Regions from separate parts of the Variovorax sp. LjRoot130 genome, predicted to be linked through region 3. Evidence: predicted binding sites of a transcription regulator. Region 3 holds the regulator's gene; each other region holds the start of a gene.
What was found. The regulator sigma-54, encoded in region 3, starts transcription at its own class of promoters, with help from an activator protein. The targets are predictions, from matches to a motif close to TGGCANGNAANCTGCTTT.

Region 1: the regulator sigma-54 is predicted to act here: its motif matches at 1,687-1,704, upstream of glnA (type I glutamate--ammonia ligase).
Region 2: the regulator sigma-54 is predicted to act here: its motif matches at 2,371-2,388, upstream of ACSQ86_RS36590 (PQQ-dependent methanol/ethanol family dehydrogenase).
Region 4: the regulator sigma-54 is predicted to act here: its motif matches at 2,123-2,140, upstream of ACSQ86_RS01625 (TorF family putative porin).

What each region holds. Positions count from the first base shown of each region.
Region 1 covers NZ_CAXURM020000001.1:3,976,589-3,981,211, forward strand. The annotation lists gene ACSQ86_RS19850 (hypothetical protein) at 1-94, opposite strand, end outside; gene glnA (type I glutamate--ammonia ligase) at 226-1,641, opposite strand; gene ACSQ86_RS19860 (competence/damage-inducible protein A) at 1,789-2,604, opposite strand; gene ACSQ86_RS19865 (EI24 domain-containing protein) at 2,589-3,461, opposite strand; gene ACSQ86_RS19870 (sterol desaturase family protein) at 3,498-4,469, opposite strand; gene ACSQ86_RS19875 (polysaccharide deacetylase family protein) at 4,486-4,623, opposite strand, start outside.
Region 2 covers NZ_CAXURM020000002.1:1,413,795-1,418,417, reverse strand. The annotation lists gene ACSQ86_RS36600 (PHA/PHB synthase family protein) at 1-1,234, opposite strand, end outside; gene ACSQ86_RS36595 (universal stress protein) at 1,366-2,223, shown strand; gene ACSQ86_RS36590 (PQQ-dependent methanol/ethanol family dehydrogenase) at 2,458-4,242, shown strand; gene ACSQ86_RS36585 (high-potential iron-sulfur protein) at 4,244-4,564, shown strand.
Region 3 covers NZ_CAXURM020000001.1:5,473,887-5,478,509, forward strand. The annotation lists gene ACSQ86_RS27140 (phospholipase D family protein) at 1-1,448, opposite strand, end outside; gene ACSQ86_RS27145 (RNA polymerase factor sigma-54) at 1,451-3,031, opposite strand; gene lptB (LPS export ABC transporter ATP-binding protein) at 3,046-3,822, opposite strand; gene lptA (lipopolysaccharide transport periplasmic protein LptA) at 3,819-4,511, opposite strand.
Region 4 covers NZ_CAXURM020000001.1:316,360-320,982, forward strand. The annotation lists gene ACSQ86_RS01610 (RES family NAD+ phosphorylase) at 1-565, opposite strand, end outside; gene ACSQ86_RS01615 (hypothetical protein) at 639-1,262, opposite strand; partial or broken gene ACSQ86_RS01620 (YifB family Mg chelatase-like AAA ATPase) at 1,891-2,028, opposite strand; gene ACSQ86_RS01625 (TorF family putative porin) at 2,188-2,994, shown strand; gene glnK (P-II family nitrogen regulator) at 3,038-3,376, shown strand; gene ACSQ86_RS01635 (ammonium transporter) at 3,403-4,623, shown strand, end outside.

The DNA.
Region 1 (4,623 bases), 1.5 Mb from region 3:
CGCAGCGCCAGACGCGCTCCTGCTGGGCCTGGGCCTGGAGGTGCACGCCGGCCGCCGCCAAGGCGGCCAGGAGGAAAACGGAAGAAGTCTTCATGGTCGTGAATGTAGTGCGCAGCAAACCGGCATTTTCCTGCAATTCGGGAGTTCGGCCGCGCAAGCTTGCCCCAAAAGGAAAAGGGACGGCCCAAGGCCGTCCCTTTTTAACGCCAAAGCCGAAAAGCTGGCTTACAGGGAGTAGTACATGTCGAATTCGACCGGGTGCGTCGCCATGCGGAAACGCGTGACTTCCTGCATCTTGAGGTCGATGTAGGCGTCGATGTAGGCATCGGTGAACACGCCGCCCTTGGTCAGGAAGGCACGGTCCTTGTCGAGGTAGTCGAGCGCCTGGTCGAGGCTGTGGCACACGGTCGGGATCAGCGCGTCTTCTTCCGGCGGCAGGTGGTAGAGGTCCTTGCTGGCGGCTTCGCCCGGATGGATCTTGTTCTCCACGCCGTCCAGGCCGGCCATCAGCATCGCGGCGAAACCGAGGTACGGGTTCATCATCGGATCGGGGAAGCGCGCTTCGACGCGGCGGCCCTTCGGGTTGGCCACGAAGGGGATGCGGATCGAGGCCGAGCGGTTCTTGGCCGAGTAGGCCAGCTTCACCGGCGCTTCGAATCCGGGGACCAGGCGCTTGTAGCTGTTGGTGCCCGGGTTGGTGATGGCGTTCAACGCACGGGCGTGCTTGATGATGCCGCCGATGTAGTGCAGCGCGAAGTCGCTCAGGCCGGCGTAGCCGTCGCCGGCAAACAGGTTCTTGCCGTCCTTCCAGACCGACTGGTGGACGTGCATGCCCGAGCCGTTGTCGCCGACGATCGGCTTGGGCATGAAGGTCGCGGTCTTGCCGTAGGCGTGGGCCACGTTGTGGATCACGTACTTCTGCAGCTGGACCCAGTCGGCGCGCTGGATCAGCGTGCTGAACTTGGTGCCGAGTTCCATCTGGCCGGCGTTCGCCACTTCATGGTGATGCACTTCGACCGGGATGCCCAGCGACTCGAGCACCAGGCACATCTCGGAGCGCATGTCCTGGAAGCTGTCGACCGGGGGAACCGGGAAGTAGCCGCCCTTGACCGCCGGACGGTGGCCGGTGTTGCCGTGCTCGAATTCCTTGGCGCTGTTCCAGGAAGCCTCTTCGGATTCGATCTTGACGAAGCAACCCGACATGTCGTTCTGCCAGCGCACGCCGTCGAACACGAAGAATTCCGGCTCCGGTCCGAAGTACGCCGTGTCGCCCAGGCCCGAGGCCTTCATGTAGGCCTCGGCACGCTTGGCGAGCGAACGCGGATCGCGCTCGTAGGGCTTGCCGTCGGTCGGGTCGACCACGTCGCAGGTCAAAAGCAGCGTCGTTTCTTCGAAGAAGGGATCGATATTGGCCGTGTTCGGGTCGGGCATGAGCAGCATGTCCGAAGCCTCGATGCCCTTCCACCCGGCAATCGACGAGCCGTCGAAGGCATGGCCGTCGGTGAATTTGCCCTCGTCGAATGCGGACACGGGCACGGTCACGTGCTGCTCTTTGCCGCGGGTATCGGTGAAGCGGAAGTCGACGAACTTGACCTCGTTTTCCTTGACGAGTTTGAGTACATCGGCGACGGTCTTTGCCATCAGGTTCTCCTGGTTTGGATGGTTGGTTGGAATTGCGGGACTGGGAATGCAGTTTTTGTGCCCATTGTCACTGCCGAAGAGGGGTACCCGGCACTGCGCCGAAACCCCAAAAGCAGGCAAGTTGTAACCAAACTGGTGCAATCAAGATTAACGCACCAATTCGGTTCCAAGACGCGCGCCAAAGGCGTGCAGGCCCTCGAGCAGCTGTACGTAGGCGGCATCGATGCGCTCGGCATCCCCCTTGACGCCGAGCTCGATGTGGCGGCCGTGCTCGGCATGGTCCACGCTCGGCAGGCTGAAGACCTTGATGCCGGGATGCGCGAGTTCGACGGCTTCCATCAGCGGCGTGAGCGCGGCCTCCATGGCGCCGTAGACGATGACCGATTTCTCCATCGCCCGACCGTGCGCGAACAGGTGCGCATAGCGCTCGTCGAGCACCGATTCGATCATCGGCCAGGCCATGACCGGGAAGCCCGGCACGAAGTGCACGTCGCCGACGCTGAAGCCCGGAATCTTGTTGTAGGGGTTGCGGATGATGTTGGCGCCGAGCGGGAACACGCCCATGTTGAGCCGGTGCACGTTGTCCGGACGGTCGGGCTCGTAGACCGTGCCCTGCTCGCGCGCGGTGTCCTGCATGCGTTCGCGGATCAGCACCTCGGCTTCCGGATGCAGCCCCAGCGGCACGCCCAGCGCCGCGGCCGCGCACTGGCGTGTGTGATCGTCGGGCGTAGCGCCGATGCCGCCGGTGGAGAACACGACGTCGCCCGAGGCGAAGGCGCGCGCGAGCGCTTCCGTGATGCGCACCGGCACGTCGCCGACGTACTCGGCCCAGGCCAGCTGCAGGCCGCGCGCGGCGAGCAGCTCGATGACCTTGGGCATGTGCTTGTCGACACGCTTGCCCGACAGGATTTCGTCGCCGACGACGAGAAGGCCGAACGAACGTGTGCTCATGGTGCGCCCCATTGGGTGGCGGCCGCATGGACATCTGCCATCTCGGCCGCGGAAGGTGAAACGGCCGCCGCCGCGCGCTGCGCCCGCAGCTGGGCCAGGGCATCCAGGCAGTAGTGCGCGAACCAGAGCGCGGAGAAGGCGAACACCAGCGTGTAGATCCAGATCGCGAGCGGCACCAGCACGAAGAAAGCCGCAGCGAACAGCAGCCCCGACGCCCAGACGATGCTCGGGGCGGCGCCCAGGTAGCCGCACAGCACGCCGACGCCGAGCAGCGGCAGCCGATGGGCGCGCAGCAAGGCCTCGCGCTCCTCCGGGCTCGCATGCTCGGCCAGGGCGTCGAAGCTCATCACGCGGTAGGTCAGCCAGCCCCAAATCAGCGGCGGCAGGATCAGCACCAGCGGCGGAATGAGCCATAGCGGCATCGAGACGACGAGCGCGAGCAGCGCCAGCACGGTGAGGCCCAGCGAGCGGACGACGCTGCCGAAGAAGGAGGCGCCCCTCTTCTGCTCCAGCGACGGGAAACGGCGGTCGGCCACCAGCCGCGTGAGTGGCGGCGCCATGAACCCGGCCACGATCAGGAGCGACACCACAACGATCAGCGGCGTGGCCGCGATCACCACCACCATCGGCGCCAGCACGGCCGTGACGTCACCGGAGAACAGGCGTCCGATCCAGCCCCAGAAGCTGGACAGAAGCGGCCAGGCGTCGAGCGCCTCGCGCGTCCATGCCACGGTCGCGTCCCAGTAGAAATAGCCGAACAGCGCCGCCAGCAGCACCATGAGTCCGAGCGGCAGCAGCGAGAGCACGATCACCCGCGGGTGCATGCAATAGGCCACGGAACGCCAGAAGGAGTCGAGAAGAAGACGCATCGGCGCCGAGGATAACCCTGTCGCGTGGAATCGAGATCAGCCGCGGTCGACAAGACGCCTGAGCCCCAGCCACTGCTGCGCCCAGAAACCGCGCCCGTAGTCGCGTACGCGGCCCCCGGCGTCGGGCTCGACCTGGTCGCGGATGCCGGTCGGGTCGTAGCGCTCCTCGAAATTGACGGTGCGAAACAGCATGTCCCACCACGGCAGCAGCACGCCGAAGTTGTGGCCGCCGAGCGTACGAGGCCCCTGCGACTCGTGCCCGATCCCGATGCTGTGGTGCACGCGGTGGAAGCGCGGGCTGATCCAGAGCCGTTCGCCGATCGCGCCGAAGCCGAGCCGCAGATTGGCATGCTGCAGGCTCTCGCTGAGCTGGGTGAAGGCCACGATCGCGATGAACTGCCCCGGCGCCACGCCGATCAGCTGGGCGACGACGACGATGATCGTGTCGTGGATCACGTCGTCGAGCAGGTGGTTGCGGTTGTCGCTCCACATCGTCATCTGGCGCTGCGAATGGTGCAGCGAATGCAGCGCCCACCACCACTGGAAGCCGTGCTGGCCGCGATGGATGAAGTACTCGACCAGGTCGAGCACCACCAGGTAGATCGCAAACGCGACCCAGGGAATGTCGGTCACGCCGGGCCAGAGCTGGTCGAGGTGGAAGGAGCCCCAGCCGGCCGCGCGCACGGTGCCGAGGATCTCGTCGAACAGCGGGTCCAGCGCGAAAAACATGGCCAGCCGGAACAGCCCCAGCCGGTGGATCAGCGTGTAGAGGATGTCGGTGCGGATGGCGGGCCGATCGAGCACCGGCTCCGCCGGCCGCCAGCGCTGCAGCGGACCGAACACGGCCACCAGCACCCCTATCTGGATCAGGCCGACCAGCAGCCATCCGGTGGCGTCGAAGGCGTCCTCGACCCAGCCGCCGAGGCCGATGGCGTAGACCAGCGGCTGCACGGCCGCCTCGAAAAGCCATTGCTGCAGGTTGGAGAAGGGGTCGGTCAGCCAGTCCATCGGAACACCGCGCGATTCAGGGATGAGACGCGATCCATTCACGATACGCGGGATGCTGGCGCAGCGTCTCGAAGCAGAAGCCCTTGGCCTTGAGGCCGACGATCAAGGGCTCCAGCACGGCCGGCGCCCACGGGTCCTTGCGCGACCAGATGCC
Region 2 (4,623 bases), on a different contig from region 3:
GCGTGCCGTCGGCGTTCCAGGCCATGAGATTGGTCATCGGCGCTCGCTCGCCGAGGAGGTAGTTCTGCACCATGGGCGACCAGATGAGGTCGACGGCGCGCAGCAAGTGGAAGGCGCCGGCCATCTGCCTCGAATCCAGATAGCCCTGGCGCGCCATCAGGTCTTCCATGAAGCTGAGCTGGCTCTCGTCGATGAAAAGGCCGAGTTCTCCCGGCTCGGTGAAGTCAGTCTGCGCCGCCAGCAACGTCACGGTGGCCAGGCGATCGTCTTGGTCGCGCGCCATGGCCGCCGCGCCGATGGCCAGCAGCGTGCCGCCCAGGCAGTAGCCCACCGCATGCACGCGCTGGCGGGGCACGATGGCGTTGACGGCATCGAGGCCCGCCATCAGGCCCTGCGCCAGGTAGTCATTGATGCCGAGGTCCTGATCTTTCGCATCCGGGTTCTTCCACGAGATCGCGAACACGGTGTGGCCCTTGTCGACCAGGTAGCGGATCAGCGAGTTGTGCGGCGACAGGTCGAGGATGTAGTACTTCATGATCCACGCGCTCATGACCAGCACCGGCTCGGCATGGACCGTGGCCGTCGTGGGCGCGTACTGGATCAGTTCCATCAGGTGGTTGCGAAAGACGACCTTGCCGGGGGTGATCGCGACGTCGCGCCCCGGCACGAAGTTCTCGGCACCCTTTGGCGGCAGGCGCTGAACGCTCCGCTGCAGGTCTTCTGCCCAGTTGCGGGCACCTTGCATCAGATTCAGTCCGCCAGTCGCCGCGGTTCTTTGCAGCACCAGCGGGTGGGTGGCCGGCGAATTCGCCGGCGAGCACATGTTGTGCAACTGCCGCGCCGCGAAAGAAACGACCTGTTCGTGATGACGTTCGACGCCGGGCACCGCTTCGGTCAGCTCCCGCAGCCACTGCGCGCCTGCGCGGAACGCCTGCCGGTACAGGTTGAAAGGCCATGCATCCCACGAAGGATCTGCGAGGCGGCGGTCGTCCTCGTGCGAATCCGGCGTCGGTGGTCCATGGGCGGGCATGGGTTGGAAGGCCTGGCTCGCGGCCGCAACCGCCTGCGTCAGCGGGCGGATCATGAGCACTTGCGCGCTGCGCGCCGGCTGCGCCGCGAGGTGGATGGCCCAGTCCGACCAGGCCAGCATCAGCGCTGCGGGCGAGAGTCCCTTTGTGAGCTGGGCCAGTCCGGCGTGCAGCGTCCGATCCAGCGCGTCGACTCTGTCGTCCATCTCCATCCTCGAAGTGATTGCCGATGGCGTCGGAGTCTGAGTGCGCGAACGTGCGCCGCGTTTGATCGATGTCAAGGTACCGCAACATCGGACGTTCGAAGATGGTTGCATTGCGTTGGAATGGAAGATCCATGAATATCGGAACCATCCTCGTCCACCTGGACCACACGGAACGGTGTGCCGCGCGTGTCGAGCTCGCCGCGCGCCTGGCCCGCGCGCACGGCAGCCATCTGGTCGGCCTCGTGCCGACGGGCCTTCTCGATGGCACTGCGCCCATGGATGCGGATCTGATGCGCGGCACCGAATTCATTGCGGCTGCCGCTGACGGCCTGCGCCTGCGTGCGGAGGCGACCGCCCACGTCTTCAGGGATCTGGTGCGTGGGTCAGGATCGTTGCCGTACGACGTCCGGCTGGTCAACGGCGAGCCCGTGGATGCGACTGTTCATCATGGCCACGCCAGCGATCTGCTCATCGTGGGGCAGGTCGACCACGCCAAGGTGGACCACAACAAGACCGCAGACATGGTGGCGCGTGATCTGCCGGAGCAGGTCGTCTTGCACTCGGGGCGGCCCGTGCTCATCATTCCTTGCGCCGGTCATTTTCCGGAGGTGGGCAAGAACGTCCTGGTCGCCTGGGACGGCACGCGCGAGGCGGCCATGGCATTGCGCGACGCGCTACCGCTGTTCGCCGAATCGGCGCAGGTCACGCTGGTGTCGTTGCGCAAGGAAGGTGATGCGGAAGCGGCCGCCAAGCGCTGCATTTCAGAGACCATCGCCTGGCTTTGGCGGCACGGCGTTGAGGCGAAGGCCGAGCAGTACATTACCACCATCGGCTTCGCGGACACCTTGCTCTCGTGCGCGGCGAGCATGGGCGTGGATCTGATGGTGATGGGCGCCTATGGGCACACCCGCCTGCGGGAACTCGTGCTCGGTGGTGTCACACGCGAGATCCTTGCACGCATGAACGTGCCGGTCCTGATGGCGCATTGAAGCCAGCGGCGCTGGGGCCGCTGGTGTGCCGTGATGTCACGGTCACTGGCGCCCCGACTGCTCAAGCATGTAGCAATGCAGCGGGAAAACCCGCAGCTCGCCGACCCCATCCGGCACATCGGCAGGCTCATCGAGCGGTTTGCGACATGGCATGGACATTGCCCTCGATCAACGTGGAGGACGCGGCCAACAGGCCGTGTTCGACCCGCGATCAACCCTTGAGGAGACCACCCCATGCAACTGAAACTCTTGACCGTTCTCGTGTCCGCCGCTCTGGCTGCCACGGCGTCCCACGCCGTCGTGACAGACAAGATGATCGATAACGAAGCGACCGCCACCGGCGATGTCCTGACCTGGGGCCTGAACACCCAGGGCCAACGCTACTCGCCGCTCAAGCAGGTGAATGTCGCCACTGTCGGCAAGCTCGCGCCGGTGTGGGCGTTCTCCTTCGGCGGGGAGAAGCAGCGCGGGCAGGAGTCGCAGCCGGTCCTGCACAACGGCAAGATGTTCGTCACCGCGTCGTACTCTCGCCTTTTCGCGCTCGATGCAACCACCGGCCAGAAGCTGTGGAAGTACGAGCACCGGTTGCCCGAAGGCATCATGCCCTGCTGCGATGTCGTCAACCGCGGTGCCGCGCTGTACGGCAACCTGGTGATCTTCGCCACGCTCGATGCGCAACTCGTGGCGCTCGACCAGGACACGGGCAACGTGGTCTGGAAGGAAAAGATCGACGACTACAAGGCCGGCTATTCGGCCACCGCCGCACCGATCATCGCCAACGGCTTGATCCTCACCGGTGTTTCCGGCGGAGAGTTCGGCGTGGTCGGCCGCGTCGAGGCCCGCAATGCAAAGACCGGACAGCTGGTCTGGACGCGCCCCACTGTCGAGGGTCACATGGGCTACGTCTACGACTCCGATGGCAACGCCAAGGAAAACGGCATCTCCGGCACCACCAACCAGAGCTGGCCGGGCGACCTGTGGAAGACCGGTGGCGCAGCCACCTGGCTTGGCGGCACCTACGACAGCAAGACCGGCCTCGCCTATTTCGGCACCGGCAACCCCGCGCCGTGGAACAGCCACCTGCGCCAGGGCGACAACCTGTTCTCCTGCGCCACCGTGGCGATCGACGTGAAGACCGGCCAGATCAAGTGGCACTACCAGGCCACGCCCAACGACAGCTGGGACTTCGACGGCGTGAACGAGTTCGTGACCTTCGACCTGGACGGAAAGCGCGTCGGCGGCAAGGCGGATCGCAACGGCTTCTTCTACGTGAACGACGCGACCACCGGCAAGCTGATCAACGCATTTCCGTTCGTCAGGAAGATCACCTGGGCGAGCAGCATCGACTTGAAGACCGGCCGTCCCAACTTCATCGCCGACAACCGGCCCGGCGACCCGACCGCGAGCGCGGAAGGCAAGAAGGGCAGCCCGGTCTTCGCCGCGCCGGGCTTTCTCGGCGGCAAGAACCAGATGCCGATGGCTTACAGCCCCGACACGAAGATGTTCTACGTGCCCGCCAACGAATGGGGCATGGACATCTGGAACGAACCCGTTGCCTACAAGAAGGGCGCAGCCTATCTTGGCGCCGGCTTCACGATCAAGCCGCTCAACGACGACTACATCGGCGCGCTGCGCGCGGTCGATCCGAAGACCGGCAGGATCGTGTGGGAAGTGAAGAACGGCGCGCCGCTGTGGGGCGGTGTGCTGACCACCGGCGGCAACCTCGTGTTCTGGGGCACGCCCGAAGGCTATCTGAAGGCGGCCGATGCCAAGACCGGCAAGGTGGTGTGGCAGTTCCAGACCGGCTCCGGCGTAGTAGCGCCGCCGGTCACCTGGCAGCAGGGCGGCGAGCAGTACGTGAGCGTGGTCTCCGGCTGGGGCGGCGCCGTGCCCCTGTGGGGCGGCGAGGTGGCCAAGAAGGTGAACCTGCTCGAACAGGGCGGGATGGTATGGGTGTTCAAGATTCCCAAGACCAGCAGTGCTGCGAGCGCGGCGAAGACCAACGTTGTCGGAGACTGAGATGAAAGACACGACGCGGCGCATCTTCATCACTCGAACCCTTGCAAGCGGCTGCGCCATGCTTGCATCCTCCGCCGTCACGCAAGCCGCACCGGCGCGCGTCGACGAGGCCGACGAGACGGCCCAGGCCCTCGGCTACAAGCACGACACCGCCAAGGTGGACAAGAAGCGCTTTCCCAAGCACAGCGCCACGCAGCGTTGCACGAACTGCTCCTTCTTCCAGGGCGGTGCCTCCGACGAATGGGGCGGCTGCGCGATGTTCGGGCGCAAGCAGATCGCAGGTCCCGGCTGGTGCAGCGCGTGGGCGCCCAAGCCCGGCTGAAAAACTTGTCGCGCGTTCCTGTTTTTTGTCCATGTCACGGAAACGCGCCTGCATGTCAT
Region 3 (4,623 bases):
GCGCCCTGCTGCTTGAGCACCTCGACCAGCTTCAGCACCTGCTGCGCCATCTCGCGGCTGAAGATGAAGAGGCCGATCTCGGTGTTGTGCACTTCCGAGCGCGGGTCGAAATTCATCGAGCCGACGAAGAGCGTGCGCCCGTCGATCACGGCCGACTTGGCGTGCAGGCGTCCGATCTGCGTGCCGAACAGGCCCAGGCGCACGCTGCGCCGCGTGCGCACCGAGCTCAGCTCGTGGATCTCGGCGCCGAGCCGCAGCATGTCGGCCCGGTAGCGGCGGTAGCCGGTGTGGACCACGGGCTCGTCGGTGGCGGCCAGCGAGTTGGTGACCACGCTGATCTTCATGCCGCGCCGGCGGATCTCGCGCAGCACCTCCAGCCCCTCCTTGCCGGGGATCAGGTAGGGCGACACCAACGTCACGTCGGAACGCCCGCGCCGCATCTGCTCGACCACGTTGTAGCGCACGCTGTCGACGTCGAGCAGCGGCACGCCGCCGTAAGTGACCTGTTTGCCGATCACGCGCTCGGGCGAATCGGCATACGCCTCGGCGGTGGTCCAGATGAGGTCGAGCTTGCCGGCGTTGAGGTTCTCGACGATCGGGCTGTAGCCCAGCAGGTCGTTGGGCGCCGGCGGACGTGGTGCCGGGGTGGTGGCCGGGGCAGTCAGCTCCTCGAAGCGCCGCTGTCGTTCCTCCCGCGCGAGCGTGGGCGCGACCACGGTTTCGATCGGCCGCACGTGCTCGCTGTTCCAGTACAGGTCGAACAGGCTGGAAAGGCGCGGGATCAGGGCGCCGGCGACGAAGGTGTCGAGGTCGATGAAGTTCGCGCCGGCCGTCTGCGTGAAGTACGGGTTGCCGATGTTGCGCCCGCCGGCTACCGCCATCGCGCCGTCGGCGATGAAGAGCTTGTTGTGCATGCGCCGGTTGACGCGGCTGAAGTCGAAGAGCGAGGCCGAGAAGCGCCTGAGCATGCTGCCGCGCCCGGCCGGAAACGGGTTGAAGAGCCGCAGCTCGAGGTTGGGCGTGGCGGCCAGCGCGAGCAGCAGCTCGTCCTCGCCCGCAGTGTAGAGATCGTCCATCAGGAGCCGCACGCGCACGCCGCGCTGGGCCGCGTCGCGCAGCGTGCGCAGCAGGTAGCGGCCGGTCTCGTCGTTGTCGATCTGGTAGTACTGGACGTCGAGCGTGCGCTCGGCGCGGCGCGCGAGCTCGAGCCGCGTGTTGAGCGCGAAGTCGCCGCTGGGCATGAGCCGGAAGCCGCTGAGGTCCGCATCCGGCTGCGAGGCCTTGGCGATGCGGCCCAGCACGGTGCCGGTGGACAAGGGCATCGCCTTGGACGGCGTGCGCTCGAATTCGGCCGGCAGCATCGCGCAGCCGCTGGCGAGAAGAAGCACCGCCATCAAGGCCAGGCCGAGGCGAATCCAGCTTGGTAGCGGACTCGGACGGCGACTCATCGCTAGAGTGCCTTGCGCAGGTTCGCAGGCGCGATGCGCAGCGCCTCGCGGTACTTGGCCACCGTGCGGCGCGCGCACTCGATGCCCTGCTCCTTGAGCATCTCGGACACCTGGCTGTCGGACAGCGGCTTCCTCACGTCCTCGGCGCTCACGAACTGCTTGATCAGCGCGCGCACCGCGGTGCTGGAGGCGTTGCCGCCGGTTTCGGTGCCGAGCGCCGAGCCGAAGAAGTACTTGAGCTCGACGGTGCCGTAGGGCGTGGCCATGTACTTGGCGGTGGTCACGCGGCTGATGGTGGATTCGTGCAGGCCCAGCTCGTCGGCGATCTCGCGCAGCACCAGCGGCCGCATCGCGAGCTCGCCGTGCACGAAGTAGCTCTTCTGCCGCTCGACGATCGCGTTGGAGACCCTGAGGATGGTGTCGAAGCGTTGCTGGATGTTCTTGATGAACCAGCGCGCTTCCTGCAGCCGCTGCGACAGCGCCTGGCTGCCCTCGCCCTTGTGCTGCTTGAGCGCGCCGGCATAGATGTCGTGCACGCGCAGCCGCGGCATGACCTCGGGATTGAGCATGACGCGGAACTTCGCGTTGGTGCCGTGGCCGATGCGCGTGACGATCACGTCGGGCACGACGATGTTGCGCTCGACGTCGACGAAGCGGCGCCCCGGCTTGGGCTCGAGCCTGGCGATCAGCTGCAGTGCGGCGCGCACCTCGTCTTCGTTGCTGCGCGTGAGCGTGGCCAGGCGCTTGAAGTCGCGCCGCGCGAGCAGCTCCATCGGCTGCTTGCAGATCGCGATGGCGGTCTTGCGCACCTGGGCCTCCTCCTCGCTCTCCTTGGCGCTCGCCAGCTGGCGCAGCTGGATGGTCAGGCATTCGCCGAGGCTGCGGGCGCCGACGCCGGCCGGCTCCAAACTCTGCAGCAGGCCCAGCGCGACCTGGAAGTGATGCACCAGTTCGTCGAACTGGTCGTTGTCGTCGCCCGCGAGGCCCGAGGCCAGCGCCGGCAGCGAATCCTCGAGGTAGCCGTCGTCGTTGAGCGATTCGATCAGGAAGCGCAGCGCGGCGCAGTCGTTCTCGTCCAGGCGCAGCGACAGCGCCTGCCGGTGCAAGAAGGACTGCAGCGATTCCTGGCTGCGCGCGAGCTCGGTCGCATCGGTGCGCTCGTCGTCGCCGAGGTTGTTGGCGCGCGCGGGCGCATCGCCGCCCCACTCGCTGTCGTCGGGCGCGAGGTCGACCGTACCGTCGCCCTCCCAGTCGGGTTCGCTGTCGGCGGGCGCAGCCGCTTCGGCATCGCCGTTGGCGGCGACCGCCACCTCGGCCGGCGCCGCGGCCGAGCCGGGGACGAAGTCAGCCTCGCCCTCGGCCTGGCGGTCTTCGTCGCGCACCGGCGCATCGGCCGCCTCGAGACCGAACTCCTCGCGCGGCGCCTCTTCGGCCGTGCGTTCGAGGAACGGGTTCTCGTCGAGCATCTGCTCCACTTCCTGGCTCAATTCGAGCGTGGAGAGCTGCAGCAGCCGGATCGACTGCTGCAGCTGCGGCGTGAGCGCCAGGTGCTGGGAAACGCGCAGCGAGAGCCCTTGCTTCATCGAAGTACGGTCCCCTACATCCGGAAATGCTCGCCCAGGTACACGCGTCGTACCTCGGCGTTGTCGACGATCTCCGAAGGCGTGCCTTGTGCCAGCACATGCCCGTCGCTGATGATGAAGGCGTGATCGCAGATGCCCAGCGTCTCGCGCACGTTGTGGTCGGTGATGAGCACGCCGATGCCGCGTTCCTTCAGGAAACTGATGATCCGCTGGATCTCGATCACCGCGATCGGGTCGATGCCGGCGAAGGGCTCGTCCAGCAGGATGAAGCGCGGCTGCGTGGCCAGCGCCCGCGCGATCTCGACGCGGCGGCGCTCGCCACCCGACAGCGCCAGCGCCGGCGAATCGCGCAGATGGTCGACGCGCAGGTCGTGCAGCAGTTCGCCGAGGCGCTCCTCGATGCGCTGCTTCGACAGCGGCACCGGCCGGCCCGCGTCGTCGGGTTCGCGCTGCAGCTCGAGCACGGCGCGCACGTTCTCCTCGACCGTGAGCTTGCGGAAGATCGACGCTTCCTGCGGCAGGTAGCTCAAGCCCATGCGGGCGCGGCGGTGGATCGGCATGTGCGCGATCGGTTCGCCGTCGATGCTGATCTCGCCCGCATCCGCCCGAACCAGCCCGACGATCATGTAGAAGGAGGTGGTCTTGCCCGCGCCGTTGGGCCCCAGCAGGCCGACCACCTCGCCCTTTTGCACGCCGAGCGAGACGTCCTTGACGACCTTGCGGCTGCCGTAGCTCTTCTGCAGGCCGCGCGCCTCGAGGCGGCTGCCCAGGACTTCGTTGCCGCCGCTCACTTGCGCTGCTCTCCGCCGAGCGTGGTGGTCGAGCGCAGGCCCGTTCCGGACGCCGGCGCGGAGGCGGCCGGCGCCGCCGGCCTGGCGGACCCGGCAGCGGGCGCCGAGGCGGCCGCCTTGGGCGTGAGGATGGCCTTGACGCGGCCGCCGGGCTGGGTCGCCACGCCCGCATTGGGCGGCAGCGGCGAGCCGTTGACGGTGAAGGTGTCGTTGCTCTGGTCGTAGACGATCAAGGGTCCGCTGCTTTCGTCGTTGGGTGTCGCGCCGACCAGGCGACGCATCACCGCACGGCGGATGAACTTCACGTTGTCGGCGCGGCTGTCGTACTCGATGACTTCCGACTCGCCCTCGATCCACTCGTCGGGGCCGGCGTCGCGCTTCTGCTTGAAATAGGCCAGCTTGCCGGGCGCGGCCGTGACGATGCCGTACTGGTAGCCCTCGGGATCCTGCCGCACGTCGATGCGGATGCCGCGGATGATGATGGTGCCCTTGGTCACCACCACGTTGCCGGTGAAGACGCTGGTCTGCTTGAGGTCGTCGTAGCGCATGGCGTCGGCCTCGATGTTCATCGGCTTGGTGCGGTCCGCCTTCTCGGCCTGCGCCGCCGACACGAGGCCGGCCACGCCCAAGGCGAATACGAAAGCGCGACAAAGGTGGCGAGAAACGGAGGAGGAATGTAACGACGTCATAAAAGGCACGAAACTTGCTGGGCGATTGTATGCGGCCTCATGGATCCGGTTTCCGCCGGCGGATGAAAAAGCCCGCCGAAGCGGGCTTCCTGCTGGTTGCCGCGACGAGCGG
Region 4 (4,623 bases), 5.2 Mb from region 3:
AGGCCCCGGCACCCATCTCATCCAGCAGTTCGATGACAAGGTCCTCGTGCGCCTGCAGCGGCTGTGAACTGCCATCGTCGACGACGTCCGACGGGTTCATCCGATCGCCGAAGAGCATGATCACCTCGCACTGGTTGTCCCGCTTGGACATCCACCGCAATCCTTGGGCGTCCGGCATGTTCTGCCAAATCCATAGCGCCCATTCCTGGGTCCTGGGGTAGTCGTCCTTCTCGCCCTCGAAGAGGTCGATCGGCTTCAGGCCGGCGGCCTGGAGACCCATGGTCGTCATGTTGACCAGCCGGACCGCCGGCGCACGAATGCGGCTCAGGTGAAGGTTGGCGCGGTAGTCGCGCTCAAGGTCATGCAGGTAGCCAGCCGACGGGGTGGGGACGTCGTGCAGGACGATCTCCGCAATAGCTCCGCGCTCACTCTTGGCCGCATAGATCGTCGGAATCGGCTTTTTCGAGACCGGATTGAAAAGGGGGCTGAATCGAGCGTTGCCGAACCCCGATGCGTTGAAGGCGGCCGGCGCGTACTTCCCCGTGGTTGCGTCGTACGGATGCACGCGATACCAGACTCCAGCCTTATGCGGCAGGGTGCGGAACGACTTTGGCGGAGGAGGCAGGAGAGGTGCTGGGCTAGCCATGCACCGCACCCACCTTGTGGTCTTCCGCGGCGGCCATGACGGCATCCGGGGCGCTCGCAATCACCTCGCGCGGACGCTTTCCGCCCAGGGACGAATTGGTGGACTCGAACCATGCCGCAACCCGGAAGGGCGAATAGTCGTCCAGGACCGCCAGGATCTTCTTGACCGCCGGCAAGGGCTGCCAGGTCGCATCGAAAATGTAGGCTGGGTAGATTTTCTTGCCGCGGTGCTCGATGCCGAAAATGCGCCCGCTCTGCTGCCAGCGGCTCACGGCCGCGTGCGGGTTTGCTGCCTTCGCGTCAAGCCGCTGTCCAATTTCGGCGGCCGAGCTCCACTCGGTGCCCTGCAGGACGGCGTCGATGGCGCGCTTCTCGAGCTCGATGCGGGTGGCCGCCGGGCGCCTGGGCTCAACCTCATCCACCAACTCCTGGATCGATTGACGCTCCAGCTCGTTGATCGCCTCGCGCACATGGAGGGTCAGCTTCTTGTCCCTGGGCCCGGTGAGGGTCCGGGAAAGCTCGCTGATGATGAGGCGGCTTGCCACACGCATGCTGTCGATGCGCGCCACGAGCGCCTGGACGGCATCATGCGGTTCTTTGGCGGAGGTTTGGTTCATGACAGCTCCGTGAGATTCGTGAGGCGATTTTACTCCTCACGTTTCTCGCGCGCAAGAAGCCCTGCCTCCGGGCCGATGGCTCCCGTCGCTCCTGGTGAGCGTGCCCAGCCAGCTTTTTCCCAAATTGTGTTGAGCATCGCCGGCACCCGGAAGCCTCAATCGCGTAGAAAATGGCCCGATGCTGCACAACGTGAATCACGGGAGCACTACCGGAAGAACAGGCGGCTTTCGCAGAGCGCTTCCTGTGCGCGGGACTACGTTGCTACTTGCGGGTGGCCATCGGCGTACCTGTCGCAGGCGCACTGTACAAGCGTGAGCGTTGGCACGCCTTCGTGAAGGAGCACGACTGCAAGAAGGTTGGGCACAAAGAGGGCGACCTGGTCACATCCATTGGCATGGACTCTAGGGGCCTCCCTGTTGTCAGCACGGGGGTCACTGATGACAAGACGGCGTGGAAGTGCAACGACGGCGTCACGTACTGGCGCTGAAGATTGAGCCGGGGCTCCGCCGGCTCCGGTCAGTCCTGCATCGTCGCCTTTGATTCAAGACGCTTTTGGTGCCCCTTCACGCCGGACCTTCTAGGGGGCGGCGAAACGAAGCACCCGACAGACTTTATTGCCTCCGATCGGCGCGCTTCCTTCACTTTCACATCGGTCAGGCCGACCAGCGTAAAGCTGGGCAGCCCGTTGGCCAGATGCACCTCGACCGTGACACTGGCGGCTTCCAGGCCCAGCAAGGCACGGCTTTGCACCAAAGACAAGCTCATTCTTCTCCCCTTCCCCAAGATGGTGCGCCCATTTTTTGCTCATTGTTGCAATGTGCACCTGTCCCAGGCCCTTCTCAGTGCGGAACGGTCGGTTTGGCACGCTCCCTGCTTTGAGATGGCTTCCATTCCATTCCAAAACCTCCGAGGAGTCTCTCGATGATGCACCGTAAAACCGCCTCTGCCCTGGCCGTTGTCTCGCTGGCTGCCATGCCCCTGATCGCGAGCGCCCAGCTCACGGGCAATGTTGCGCTCACCAGCAACTACAAGTTCCGCGGTCAGGATCAGGACGTGCTCGGTAGCAACGGCTTCGCCAAGACCAAGGCCTTCAAGCCCGCCATCCAGGGCGGCTTCGACTACGCTTTCGGCGAGAGCGGCTTCTACATCGGCAACTGGAACTCCAGCGTCAACTGGCTCGCGGGCAACGACATCGAGAGCGACATCTATGGCGGCTACAAGTTCAAGGCCGGCGTGTTCGACCTCGACTTCGGTGCGCTCGCCTACATCTACCCGGGCAACGCCCGCGGCAACACCACCGAGCTCTACGGCGCGGCCACCTATGCCAACGAGGCCATCGGCGCCTTCACCTTCAAGTACTCCCACACCGTCTCGAAGGACTACTTCAACTACGCCGGCGAGCGTGACGGCTCGGGCCTGAAGGGGCGCAACACCGGCTACCTCAATCTCTCCTACACCAAGGAAATCGTGCCCAAGGTCACGCTGAAGGCAGCGCTGGGCTACACGCGCATGAGCAGCGACATCCGCAGCCTGGGCTACAAGAGCTACGTCGACTACAACGTGGGCGCTTCCTATGACTTCGGCAACGGCCTGTCGCTGGCCGGCTCGGTGCAGGGCGCCAACAAGAAGAGCTCGTACCTGCTGGTGTCGGGCCCCGACCTGGGCTTCGGCGCACCCACCTGGTCGCCCAACAAGGCGCGCTTCATCGTCACGCTGACCAAGACGCTCTGATCCATACAGCGCGCAGACCTGTTCCATCCAAAGGAGAAACATCATGAAGCTGGTCACAGCCATCATCAAACCGTTCAAGCTCGACGAGGTGCGCGAAGCGCTCTCGGCGATCGGTGTGCAAGGGATCACCGTGACGGAGGTCAAGGGCTTCGGTCGCCAGAAGGGCCACACCGAGCTCTACCGCGGCGCGGAGTACGTGGTCGATTTCCTGCCGAAGGTCAAGATCGAGGCCGCCGTGGCCGACGAGCTCGTCGAGCGCGTGATCGAAGCCGTCGAAAGCGCCGCACGCACCGGCAAGATCGGCGACGGCAAGATTTTTGTCTACAACCTGGAGCAGGTCGTTCGCATTCGTACCGGAGAAACAGGCCGCGAAGCTCTTTGACTTCAAGGCACGAAAGAAAAATCGACATGAAAAAATTGCTCGTCTCTCTCGCGCTCGGCCTGAGCGTGCTCGCTGCCGGCACCGCCGGCTTTGCCCAGACGCCGCCGGCGGCGCCCGCGGCTGAAGCGCCCGCAGCCTCGGCGCCGGCCGCCGCGCCTGCTGCAGCCCCCGCTGCCGCACCGGCCGCGGCCGCACCCGCCGCCGAAGCCGCAGCTGCGCCGGCCGCCGCGCCGGCACCCTCGTTCAACAAGGGCGACACCAGCTGGATGCTGCTGTCCACGCTGCTCGTCATCATGATGACCATCCCCGGCCTGGCGCTGTTCTACGGCGGCCTGGTGCGCAGCAAGAACATGCTGTCGGTGCTGATGCAGGTCATGGTCACCTTCTCGATGATCGTGGTGCTGTGGCTCATCTACGGCTACAGCCTCGCCTTCACCGAGGGCAACTCCTTCATCGGTGGATTCGACCGGATCTTCATGAAGGGCGTCTTCGATTCGGCCGCCGGCACCTTCGCGCCGGGCGCGACCTTCAGCAAGGGCGTCTATATCCCCGAGCTGCTGTTCGCCGCCTTCCAGGCCACCTTCGCCGGCATCACCTGCTGCCTGATCGTGGGCGCCTTCGCCGAGCGCATCAAGTTCTCGGCCGTGCTGCTCTTCATGGCGCTGTGGTTCACCTTCAGCTACGCGCCGATCGCGCACATGGTCTGGTTCTGGATGGGCCCGGACGCCTATGCCAGCAAGGATGTGGTCGATGCCATGAACGCCAAGGCCGGCCTCATCTGGCAGTGGGGCGCGCTCGACTTCGCGGGCGGCACCGTGGTGCACATCAACGCCGCCGTCGCCGGCCTGGTCGGCGCCTTCCTGATCGGCAAGCGCATCGGCTACGGCAAGGAATCCTTCACGCCGCATTCGCTCACGCTCACCATGGTCGGCGCCTCGCTGCTGTGGGTCGGCTGGTTCGGCTTCAACGCCGGCTCCGCGCTCGAAGCGGGCACCAGCGCCGTGCTGGCCTTCATGAACACCTTCTCGGCCACTTCCGCTGCCGTGCTCGCATGGTGCATCGGTGAAGCGTTGATGCGGGGCAAGGCCTCGATGCTGGGCGCCGCCTCGGGTGCTGTCGCCGGCCTGGTGGCCATCACGCCGGCCGCCGGCAACGTCGGCCTGATGGGCGCGATCGTGATCGGCTTCGTCGCCGGCTTCGCCTGCCTCTGGGGCGTCAATGGCTTGAAGAAGATGCTCGGCGCGGAC